Regions from separate parts of the Nonomuraea sp. NPDC048826 genome, predicted to be linked through region 1. Evidence: riboswitches for the same ligand, from Rfam matches in the RefSeq annotation. Region 1 holds a riboswitch; each other region holds the start of a gene.

Region 1 (3,199 bases):
GCGTCCCGCGGGAGAAGGTCTTCGTCACCACCAAACTGTGGAACAGCGACCACGACCGGGTGGAGCAGGCCTTCGGCGAGAGCCTGAGCCGGCTCGGCCTGGACTACGTCGATCTCTACCTGATCCACTGGCCGGCGCCGCGGCGCGACCAGTACGTCCAGGCCTGGCGCGGCCTGGAGAAGATCTACCGCGACGGCCGGGCCAGGGCGATCGGCGTGTCCAACTTCACGGTCGGCACGCTCACCCGGCTCATGGACGAGACCGACATCATCCCCTGCATCAACCAGATCGAGCTGCACCCGTACTTCCAGCAGCGGGAGATGCGCGAGTTCCACGACAAGAACGGCATCCTCACCGAGGCGTGGAGCCCGCTCGGCTCCGGCCGGGGCCTGCTGGACGACCCGGCGCTGGGGGTGCTGTCGGAGAAGCACGGCCGCACGCCGGCCCAGATCGTGCTGCGCTGGCACATCCAGATCGGCAACGTGGTGATCCCGAAGTCGGTCACCCCGGCGCGGATCAAGGAGAACATCCAGGTGTTCGACTTCATCCTGGACCACGAGGACATGGCCGCGATCGGGGCGATGAACGCCGGCCGCCGCCTGGGCGCAGATCCCGCGACAACAGGGTGAAACTGCACACATATCGCTTTCTCGTATAAATCTGTACGATCTCCCGCGTGCGAGATCTAGCGTGGGGAATCGCGGCGACCGGCGGCATCGCCAGGACCGTAGGGGCCGTCATCGCCGCCGAGCCGGGCATGCGGGTGGCCGCCGTCGGCTCCCGCGATCTGGGCAGGGCCAAGGCGCTGGCCGCGACGCTGGGCGCCGAGTCCGCCCACGGCTCCTACGCCGAGCTCTGCGCCGACCCGGCCGTGGACGCCGTCTACGTCGCCACCCCGCACGCCCAGCACCTGGAGGTGGCCGAGGCGGCCATCGCGGCGGGCAAGGCCGTGCTGTGCGAGAAGCCGCTCGCGGCCACCATGGCCGACGCCGAGCGGATGGTCCGGCTGGCCCGCGAGGTCGGAATCTTCCTGATGGAGGCCATGTGGATGCGGTTCAATCCGCTGATCCGCAGGCTCACCGAGGACGAGCGGTTCGGCGAGATCCGCTCGGTGCGCGCCTCGTTCGGCTTCACGCTCCCGTACGATCCCGCGCACCGGCTCTGGGCCCCCGAGCTGGGCGGCGGCGCCCTGCTCGACCTGGGCATCTATCCGATGGGGCTGGCCCAGCTGTTCCTCGGCCAACCCGAGAGCACGCACATCACCGGCTCGCTGGCGCCCAGCGGCGTCGACGCCGAGGCGGGCGGGCTGATGCGCTATCCGGACGGCAGGCGGGCGCTGGTGGAGTGCTCGCTGCTCGGCACCTACGCCAACGACGCCTCCATCGTCGGCACCGGGATGCGGGCCGACCTCGACGCCCCGTTCTGGGCTCCGCGGCGGGTCGTGCTCAGCGGGCCGGGCATGGAGCCGGAGGAGCACCTGCTCGCCGATCCGGCCGACAACGGGTACGCGCACGAGCTGCGCGAGGTCAGGGACTGCCTGGCGGAGAACCGTACCGAGAGCGCGATCATGCCTCTTGACGAAAGCCTTGCCATCATGCGGGTGCTGGCCGACGCGCAGGCGCAGCTTCGCTAGCTGCGGCTTTGCTGGGCTTGTCAGTTTCTTGCCTTTGTATTACCTTGTTCCGCGTTCAGGGCTTTCGTCCGATTTGTCCGTTCGTTGCTCTGAGCGCGATCGTCTCGCAGGACAGCCCTGCGACCGCTGAATCCGCCTTGCGCGGAACCGGGGACCCACTTCCCTCGGGGTGAATCGGCGCCGCGCGCGCCGTAGGGCAGCTTCCACGCCCGAACCCGTCAGCTAACCCGGTAAGCGGCATGGAAGCAAGGAGTACATCCCCTCGATGGTCACGCATCGTCTCGCCCGTGCCCCCAAGCCGAAGCCGCACCACCTACGCGCCCTCCTGGGCGCCGGCATCGTCACCTGCGCCCTGAGCTTCGCCCTCCCGGCTCACGCCGACCCGGGGCACGACGACCTCCGGCTGACGGCACAGTCCGGGACCGAGCAGACCGAGCGAACCGACGAGACCGAGCAGACCGACGAGGCCGCGCAAAGCGACCAGGCCGAGCACGCCGAGCAGGCGGAGCAAGCCGAGCAGGCCGGGGGGAGCGAGCAGGCCGGGGAGAGCGAGCAGGCCGGGGAGGCCGCGTCCCAGCAGGCGAAGCCCGCCGAGAAGGACAAGATCAACGTCACCGCCGCCGAGGTGCTCGCCCTGGCCAGGGCCCAGATCGGGGTGCGGGAGAACGCGCAGGGCGGCGGCACCAAGTTCCAGGAGTGGTACGCGAACTCGCAGCGCGCCCTGGAGACCATCGCCCGCGACGGCGGCCACCCCGCCGCCTACCTGAACGCCCCCTGGTGCGCCATGTTCGTCTCCTGGGTCGGCGAGCAGACCGGCGCCCGCCCCCAGGTCGGCTGGGACGCCTACACGGTGACGCACGCCAAGTGGTTCGCGGCCAACAACCGCTGGGGCACCGAGGCCAGGCCGGGCGCCGTGGTCTTCTTCGCCTGGAACGGCAGCAAGAGCATCGAAGCCATCCAGCACGTCGGCTTCGTGGTCCAGGACAACAACGACGGCACCATCTCCACGATCGAGGGCAACACCGGCAACGGGCTGGTCGAGGAGCGCATCCGTCCCAAGTACCAGGTTGTCGGATACGGCTACCCGGAGTACGCCTCCTGAGTTCTCCGGAAGAATCCCGCTTGAGGTGTCGATGCGGGCGTCGCTCGTTCGACGCGTCCATGAGAGCGGGATGCTGAGGAGAACGCGCCATGAAATTCATGATCATCGGTAAGGGCAGCGTCGAGACCGAAGCGGGCGTCATGCCGAGCCGGCAGCTCGTCGACGACATGACGGCCTACAACGAATCGCTGGTCAGGGCCGGGGTGCTGCTGGCGGCGGAAGGGCTGCACCCCAGCTCCCGCGCCGCCCGGATCGTCTACGGCCCCGGCAAGCCCAAGGTCGTCGACGGTCCCTTCGCGGAGACCAAGGAGATCATCGCCGGCTTCTGGCTGATCCAGGTCAAATCCCGCGAGGAAGCCGTCGAATGGGCCCTGCGCTGCCCCGTCCCCGAGGACGGCGAGGGCGTCGGCCTGGAGCTCTGGGAGGTCTTCGGCACGGCCGACATGCCGGAGTCCTCCCTCAGC
Region 2 (3,199 bases), on a different contig from region 1:
GTGTCCCGCGGAACGATGCCGCGTAACTGGCTCTCGTAGACAGCCAGCAGGCTCTCGGCCACCTCAGCCACGTCGTCTGCCTCTCAGTTCTGATCACTCAGAGGCACTATCTCCTGTTTCAGCAACCCATGGCGCGGCACGAACGGGGTGGCGCGTCCGCGCGGCCCAAGGCACGCAGTGCGCCGATGGCGTCGACGGAGCCGCCGGGACAGGGGCAGCCGTGGTCTCGACGTGCCGCGCGGTACTGGCCTCTCGGTCGCCGATCCCGAGAAGCTCACCGGCTGCTTTCAGTGCATCGAGATGTGGACGTGGTCGAAGTGGTTCTCGGTGATGCTGCCGCGGTTGGACATGCCGCTCCAGCCCGAGCCGTGGTTGATGCGCTGCTTCCAGATCACGTACTTCACGCCCAGTTTGGCGCGGTTGCTGAGGGCCCACTCGGCGATGCGGTCGCCGAGTGCCGCGTTGCCCGCCGTCGGCATCGAACCGCCGGTGCTCATCATGAAGTCGCAGGCCCGGCCCAGTGGATGCTCTCCGCTGGAGCCGGCGCGGAAGCAGCCCACGCTGAACGGCAGGGCGAAGTTCTTCGCCAGCTCCGTCTTCATCAGCCGGGTGCGCGGCGTGATGTTGTCGGAGCCGGACGGGAGCTGCGGCGCCCAGCTGCCGTCGGAACGGCGGCCGGTGGCGAACGGCACCAGGTCCTCCAGCTTGCCCTGGATGTCCTTGATGACGTCCTCGGCGTCTTCGCGCTGGTCGGTCACCTCGGCGGCGTCGGCCTCGATCTCCTTGGCCAGCTTGGCCGCCTCGTCGACCGCCTTCTTCTTCTCGTCGCGGGCCGCCGCCACCTTGGCGACCATCGCCTGCTGCTCGGCCGTGAGCTGCTCCAGCAGGGCAGCGCCGCGGCCGTCGGGCAGCGTCATCAGGCTGGGCAGCCGCATGCCGCCGCCGTTCTGGTACTGCAGCCTGGCCAGGTCGGCGACCCGCTGCTCGGCGGTGTCGAGCGCCTTCTCGGCCGTGGCCAGCCGCTCCTCGGCGGCCTGCGCCGCCTTGCGGGCCTCGGCCAGCTCGACGCGCTTGAGGTTGTAGCGCTCGATCAGCTTGTCGACCTTCGCGTTGAGCTGCTTCAGCTCCTTGCGGAGCTGCTGCTCGCTGGGCTTGGGGTCCGCTGCCGCGGGCGCGGTCAGGACGGGGATGAAAGCCACCGCCGCGGCGGTGATGAAACCGATGGCATGGTGCGCGGGGGACGCTGCCGCCACGTACTGGGTCCTCTCCCTCTGCCTGCCGGGTTAGCTGACGGGTTCGGGCACGGGAGCAGTTCCCTACCACCGAAGTGGATTCACCCCAAGTGCGGTTGGGTCCCCGGCTCCCGGGCACTCGCCCGGGATTAGGCGTGACGCACGGTTACGGCCGTGCTCGAAGGCATATTAGTGGTAGATCACGGGTAATGCGACCCAAACAGAAATCCTTTAGTGATCTACCTGTGATCGAAGCATGCTGGCGGCTTCCTCGGGGAGCACGTCGTTGACGAACGCGCCCATGGCCGACTCCGATCCTGCCAGATACTTCAGCTTGCCCGGGGCCCGCCTGATGCTGAACAGCTCCAGGTGGAGGTAGGCCAGCTCACGGTCCTGCCGGACCGGCGCCTGGTGCCAGGCCGAGATGTACGGCATCGGCACCCCGAACAGCCCGTCCAGGGCCCGCAGCACCGAGGTGTAGAGCGGCGCGAACGCGGCCCGCTCGGCCTCCGACAGCGCGGCCAGGTCCGGCACCTGGCGATGCGGGTAGACGTGCACCTCGAACGGCCAGCGCGCGGCGGCCGGCACGAACGCCGTCCACAGCTCGTTGGCCGCCACCACCCGGATCTCCGCCTTCCGCTCCGCCTCCAGCACGTCGGCGTAAAGGTTGCGCCCCGGCCGCCGCTCCGCGTACCGCCGGGCCGCGCCGAGTTGCAGCTTGGTGCGGGGCGTCACGTACGGGTACGCGTAGATCTGCCCGTGGGGGTGGAACAGCGTGATGCCGATCTCCTCGCCCCGGTTCTCGAAGCAGAAGACCTGCTCGACGCCCTCCACCGCGGACAGTTCGGCCGTACGGTCGGCCCAGGCCTCCATGACCAGCTCCACCTGGTCGTCGGAGAGCCGGGAGAACGAGGAGTCGTGCTGTGAGGTGAAACACACCACCTCACATCGTCCCACCCCCGGCCGGACCTCGCTCAACCCACCGACATCCGCATAAGTCCCGAGATTTCCGGAGAAGGAGGGGAAGCGGTTCTCGAACACGACCACGTCGTAGTCGTACGCCGGGATCTCCGACGCCCGTGTGTCCGACGACGGGCACAGCGGGCACTCGTCGGCCGGCGGCAGGAACGTCCGGGTCTGCCGGTGGCCCGCCATCGCGATCCACTCCTCGGTCAGCGGGTCGTAGCGCAGCTCCGACGCCACCGGCCGCGGATCGAGCGGCCGCCGGTCGACGGCGCCGCGGTCGGCGCCGTCGCTCCGGTCGAAGTAGATGAGCTCCCGGCCGTCGGCCAGATGGGTGATGGTGCGCTTCACGCCGCCCCCTCCGCGATGATCAACTCTCCGGCCCTGTCGGCCAGCTCCCTGCGCGCCTCTTCCGGCAGCCCCGCGTCGCTGATGACCACGTCGGCCTCCGACAGCTCGGCGATGGTGCTGATGCCGACCGTGTTCCACTTGGTGTGGTCGGCGGGCACCACGAGCCGGTGCGCGGCGCCGATGAGCTCCCGGTCGGTCTCGGACTCCAGCAGGTTGGGCGTGGTGAACCCGGCGCGCACGCTCATGCCGTGCACGCCGAGGAAGAGCGTGTCGACGTGCAGGCGGCGGATCGCGGCGACGGCGACGGGGCCCACGAGGGCGTCGGAGGGGGTGCGCACGCCGCCGGTCAGCACGACCGTGCGGTCGGCGCGGGGATTGCGGTGGAAGACGTCGGCGACCGGCACCGAATTGGTGATCACGGTGAGCTCGGGCACGCCGATGAGGTGGTGGGCCAGTGACCACGTGGTGGTGCCGGCGGACAGGGCGACCGCGGTGCCGGGGCGCACGAGCTGCGCCGCGCGACGGGCGATGGCCTCCTTCTCCTGCTGCTGGCGGGCCGACTTGGCGGTGAAGCCCGGCTCCTCGGTCGAGCCGGGGCCGATGGCGGTGGCGCCGCCGTGCACCTTCTCCAGCAGTCCGCGATCGGCGAGCAC
Region 3 (3,199 bases), on a different contig from region 1:
TTGGCGTCGAGGCGGCCCACCACCGCCTCCAGCCGCCACCGCTCGCTCGCGCACGTCGCGCCGCCCGCGTCGTGGGAGCGCAGGGCCCCGGCCACCTCGTCCAGCGTGAAGCCCAGCTCCCGCAGGGCCTTGGCCGCGCGGATCCTGGCGACCGCGGACTCGTCGAACTCGCGGTAGCCCGACGGCCTGCGCCCGGCCTCGGGCAGCACGCCGCGGCGCTCGTAGAAGCGGACCGTGTCCACGCTGACCCCGGCCGCGCGGGCCACCTCGCCGATCTTCACGCCGCTCTCCCTTGACTCTGGACCTAAGTCCAGACTTTACGCTCCGGGAGAGACGGAAGGAGAGCACATCATGGACGATCCACTGATCGTGTGCGACATGACCACCGCCCGCGACACCCCCGAGGAGCGGCTCGCCGAGTACGGGCGGCTGTTCGGCCGGGCGCTCACCGGCAGGGAGCGGACCGGGGAGGGCATCCGGTTCCGGCTGCGCGCCGAGGACGGGCTGGAGGAATGGGTACGGGACCTCGCCGCCCGGGAGAAGGCGTGCTGCGCGTTCTTCTCCTTCGAGGTCACCGCGACGGGGGACGAGGTCGTCTGGGACGCGGCCGTGCCCGACGACGAGGCCGCCCGGGCGATCCTGGAGGAGTTCTACCTGCTGCCGGAGACCTCCGTGACCGACCCGGACGGCCTGCGCCGGCGGCTGGAGGACCGGGGACTCCGGTTCCACGGGTCCTGACCCCCGCCGGGTGGCCCGCGGGGGTCAGACCGGGCGGCCCAGGGCGCGGAGCTGGTCGGGCGTCAGCGCGGAGACGTTCTGGTCGATGGGCGAGTCGGAGTACTGGTGGATGGTCCAGGACTTCCAGTCGGCCGGCGGGGTGACCTGGCCCTGGGGCTTGCTGTAGTGGGCCACCCAGAGCGGGTACTCCGCCAGCCCCGCGCCGTAGGTGTCGGCGAAGTGCCAGCCGCTGTAGAACATCGGCTTGACCCCCGTCTTCTTCTCGACGTGCGACAGCCAGGCCTTGGCCCAGGCGTTCACCTCGGCGACGGACCGGCCGTCGGTCGTCTCCAGGTCGAGCACCAGCAGGTCACCGGGCTTGCCGGGCTGGGAGTCGACGGCCGACAGGAAGTGCTCGGCCTCGGCGATCGGGTTGTTGCGCGGGTGCCCGTAGTGGTACGCGCCGCGTACGATGCCCTTCTTGTCGAGCTCCTGCCAGTGCCGGGCGAAGGCCCGGTCGCGGAAGCTCGTGCCCTCGGTGGCCTTGATGATGCCGAACTCCGCCGGGCTCGTCGCCCAGTCGTGGTTCGGCTGGTAGTTGGAGACGTCCTGGCCGTACGTGAGCGTCGCGGCCCCCTGCGGGGCGGCGGCCGGGTTCGGGTCGACGGGGGAGGCGGCGTAGCCGGCGTGGCCGGACGTGGCCGCGATGGCGGTGCCGGTCACGCTGGCGACGGCGGTGGTGCCGGCCAGCAGCGCGGCGGCGGCGGCGTAGGCGAGGCGGTTGCTGGGACGGTACCGCAGAGCTGCGGCAAGCCGAGGCTTGGGCATACGGGATGACTCCTTGCTTCCATGCCGCCTACCGGGTTAGCTGACGGGTTCGGGGTTGGAAGTCCCCTACGGACTTTGGCGTCCGATTCACCCCAGAGAAGTGGGTCCCCGGCTCCGCGTGTCGCGGACTCGGCGGCCGTGCGCCGCCCTGGCGGGAGGGGGATCCGTCAGGACGAACGCACGGTCCGGTCAATCGAAGCGGCGACGATGTGGCAGTCACCGCGAATGCCCAAAAGGTATATATGTGGATAAAAATATTGCAAGTATGACATATCGGATTTTGCCTGGCTTGGTGGGGGTTGGGCACGCTGGATCCCCTGTGGGCATGGGGATGCGCGGGTCTGAGTAAAATCTGCCGCCCATGCCCTATCACGCCCGGTCCCGCCGGGTTCGCGGCCTGTCAGCGGGCCGCGAAGATGCCCTGCCTGCGCACCGTGTGCCAGCCCAGCCGCACCCCCAGCAGAGCCGTCGCCACTGACTGGAACACCACCAGATACATGAGCTGCCGGTACACGAACTGCTGCAGCGGCAGCACCCACAGCGCCGCCACCCGCTCCCCGTCCAGGCGCAGCGCGTACCAGCCGGCCGCCGCCTGCACCAGCACGAACCCCGCCCACACCGCCACCGCGGGCAGCGGGTCGCCGACCACCGAGTGGTAGACGGCCATCAGGTCGACCACCGGCGCCAGCAGCGGCAGCAGCACCTGGAACAGCGCCAGATAACCCAGGCAGCGACGGCCGAACGGGCCGGGCTCGACCACGGCGCGGCGGTGCTTCCACATCGCCTGCATCGTGCCGTAGCACCAGCGGTAACGCTGCCGCCAGAGCTGACCCAGGCTCGCGGGCGCCTCCGTCCACGCCAGCGCGCGCTCCTCGTACACCACCCGCCAGCCCGCCCGGCACAGCGCCATCGTCAGGTCCGTGTCCTCGGCCAGCGTGTCGGTGCTCACCCCGCCGAGCGCGACCAGCGCGGCCCGCCGGAACGCGCCCACCGCCCCCGGCACCGTCGGCATGCAGTCGAGCAGCTCGAACGCGCGCCGGTCCAGGTTGAAGCCGATCACGTACTCGATGTGCTGCCAGCGGCCGATGAGCCCGCGCCGGTTGCCCACCTTGGTGTTGCCGCTCACCGCGCCCACCCGGGGATCGGCGAGCCGGCGCACCAGATGCCCGATCGTGCCGGGCTCGAACACCGTGTCGCCGTCGACCATGACGAGGATCTCGTGGCGGGCGTGCCGGATGCCGGTGTTCAGCGCGGCCGCCTTGCCGCCGTTGGCCTGCCTGATCACCCGTACGCCCGGCAGCCGGGGCGCGGCGGCGGCCTCGGCGGTGCGGTCGGTGGACCCGTCGTCCACCACCAGCACCTCCACCGGGCCGGGGTAGGCGGTCGACACGAGCGAGCGCACGGTCGCCGCGATGCCCGCCTCCTCGTTGTACGCGGGCACGATCACACTCACCCCGGGCGGCCGGTCCTGCCACCCGTCGCGGCCGACGCCCCGGGAGCGGCGGGCGTGCACCCGGGCCAGCACCACCAGGAGCAGCAGCCTGGCCAGCGTCAGCACCCCGGTGGCGAGCAGCACCCACCACAGCGCGGCCGTGAACGCGTTCGCCCCCCGCTGCGCCAGGCCGAGCGCGGCGCCGGCGATCCGCTCCGACTG

The links. A riboswitch is a leader RNA that binds a small molecule or an ion and turns the genes downstream of it on or off. The one in region 1 is predicted to bind cyclic di-AMP.
Region 2: it holds a riboswitch for cyclic di-AMP, as region 1 does, so the genes downstream of both, ACGFI7_RS21670 (coiled-coil domain-containing protein) here and ACGFI7_RS15155 (CHAP domain-containing protein) in region 1, are expected to answer to the same signal.
Region 3: it holds a riboswitch for cyclic di-AMP, as region 1 does, so the genes downstream of both, ACGFI7_RS26105 (glycoside hydrolase family 25 protein) here and ACGFI7_RS15155 (CHAP domain-containing protein) in region 1, are expected to answer to the same signal.

What each region holds. Positions count from the first base shown of each region.
Region 1 is NZ_JBICUQ010000004.1:139,374-142,572, forward strand. Features, by position in the region: gene ACGFI7_RS15145 (aldo/keto reductase) at 1-629, shown strand, start outside; gene ACGFI7_RS15150 (Gfo/Idh/MocA family protein) at 677-1,633, shown strand; cyclic di-AMP (ydaO/yuaA leader) riboswitch at 1,748-1,885, shown strand; gene ACGFI7_RS15155 (CHAP domain-containing protein) at 1,899-2,735, shown strand; gene ACGFI7_RS15160 (YciI family protein) at 2,825-3,199, shown strand, end outside.
Region 2 is NZ_JBICUQ010000005.1:720,781-723,979, forward strand. Features, by position in the region: gene ACGFI7_RS21665 (DUF2716 domain-containing protein) at 1-71, opposite strand, end outside; gene ACGFI7_RS21670 (coiled-coil domain-containing protein) at 288-1,253, opposite strand; cyclic di-AMP (ydaO/yuaA leader) riboswitch at 1,259-1,398, opposite strand; gene galT (galactose-1-phosphate uridylyltransferase) at 1,464-2,546, opposite strand; gene ACGFI7_RS21680 (DeoR/GlpR family DNA-binding transcription regulator) at 2,543-3,199, opposite strand, start outside.
Region 3 is NZ_JBICUQ010000007.1:263,392-266,590, reverse strand. Features, by position in the region: gene ACGFI7_RS26115 (MerR family transcriptional regulator) at 1-281, opposite strand, end outside; gene ACGFI7_RS26110 (hypothetical protein) at 352-738, shown strand; gene ACGFI7_RS26105 (glycoside hydrolase family 25 protein) at 763-1,545, opposite strand; cyclic di-AMP (ydaO/yuaA leader) riboswitch at 1,556-1,690, opposite strand; gene ACGFI7_RS26100 (bifunctional polysaccharide deacetylase/glycosyltransferase family 2 protein) at 1,946-3,199, opposite strand, start outside.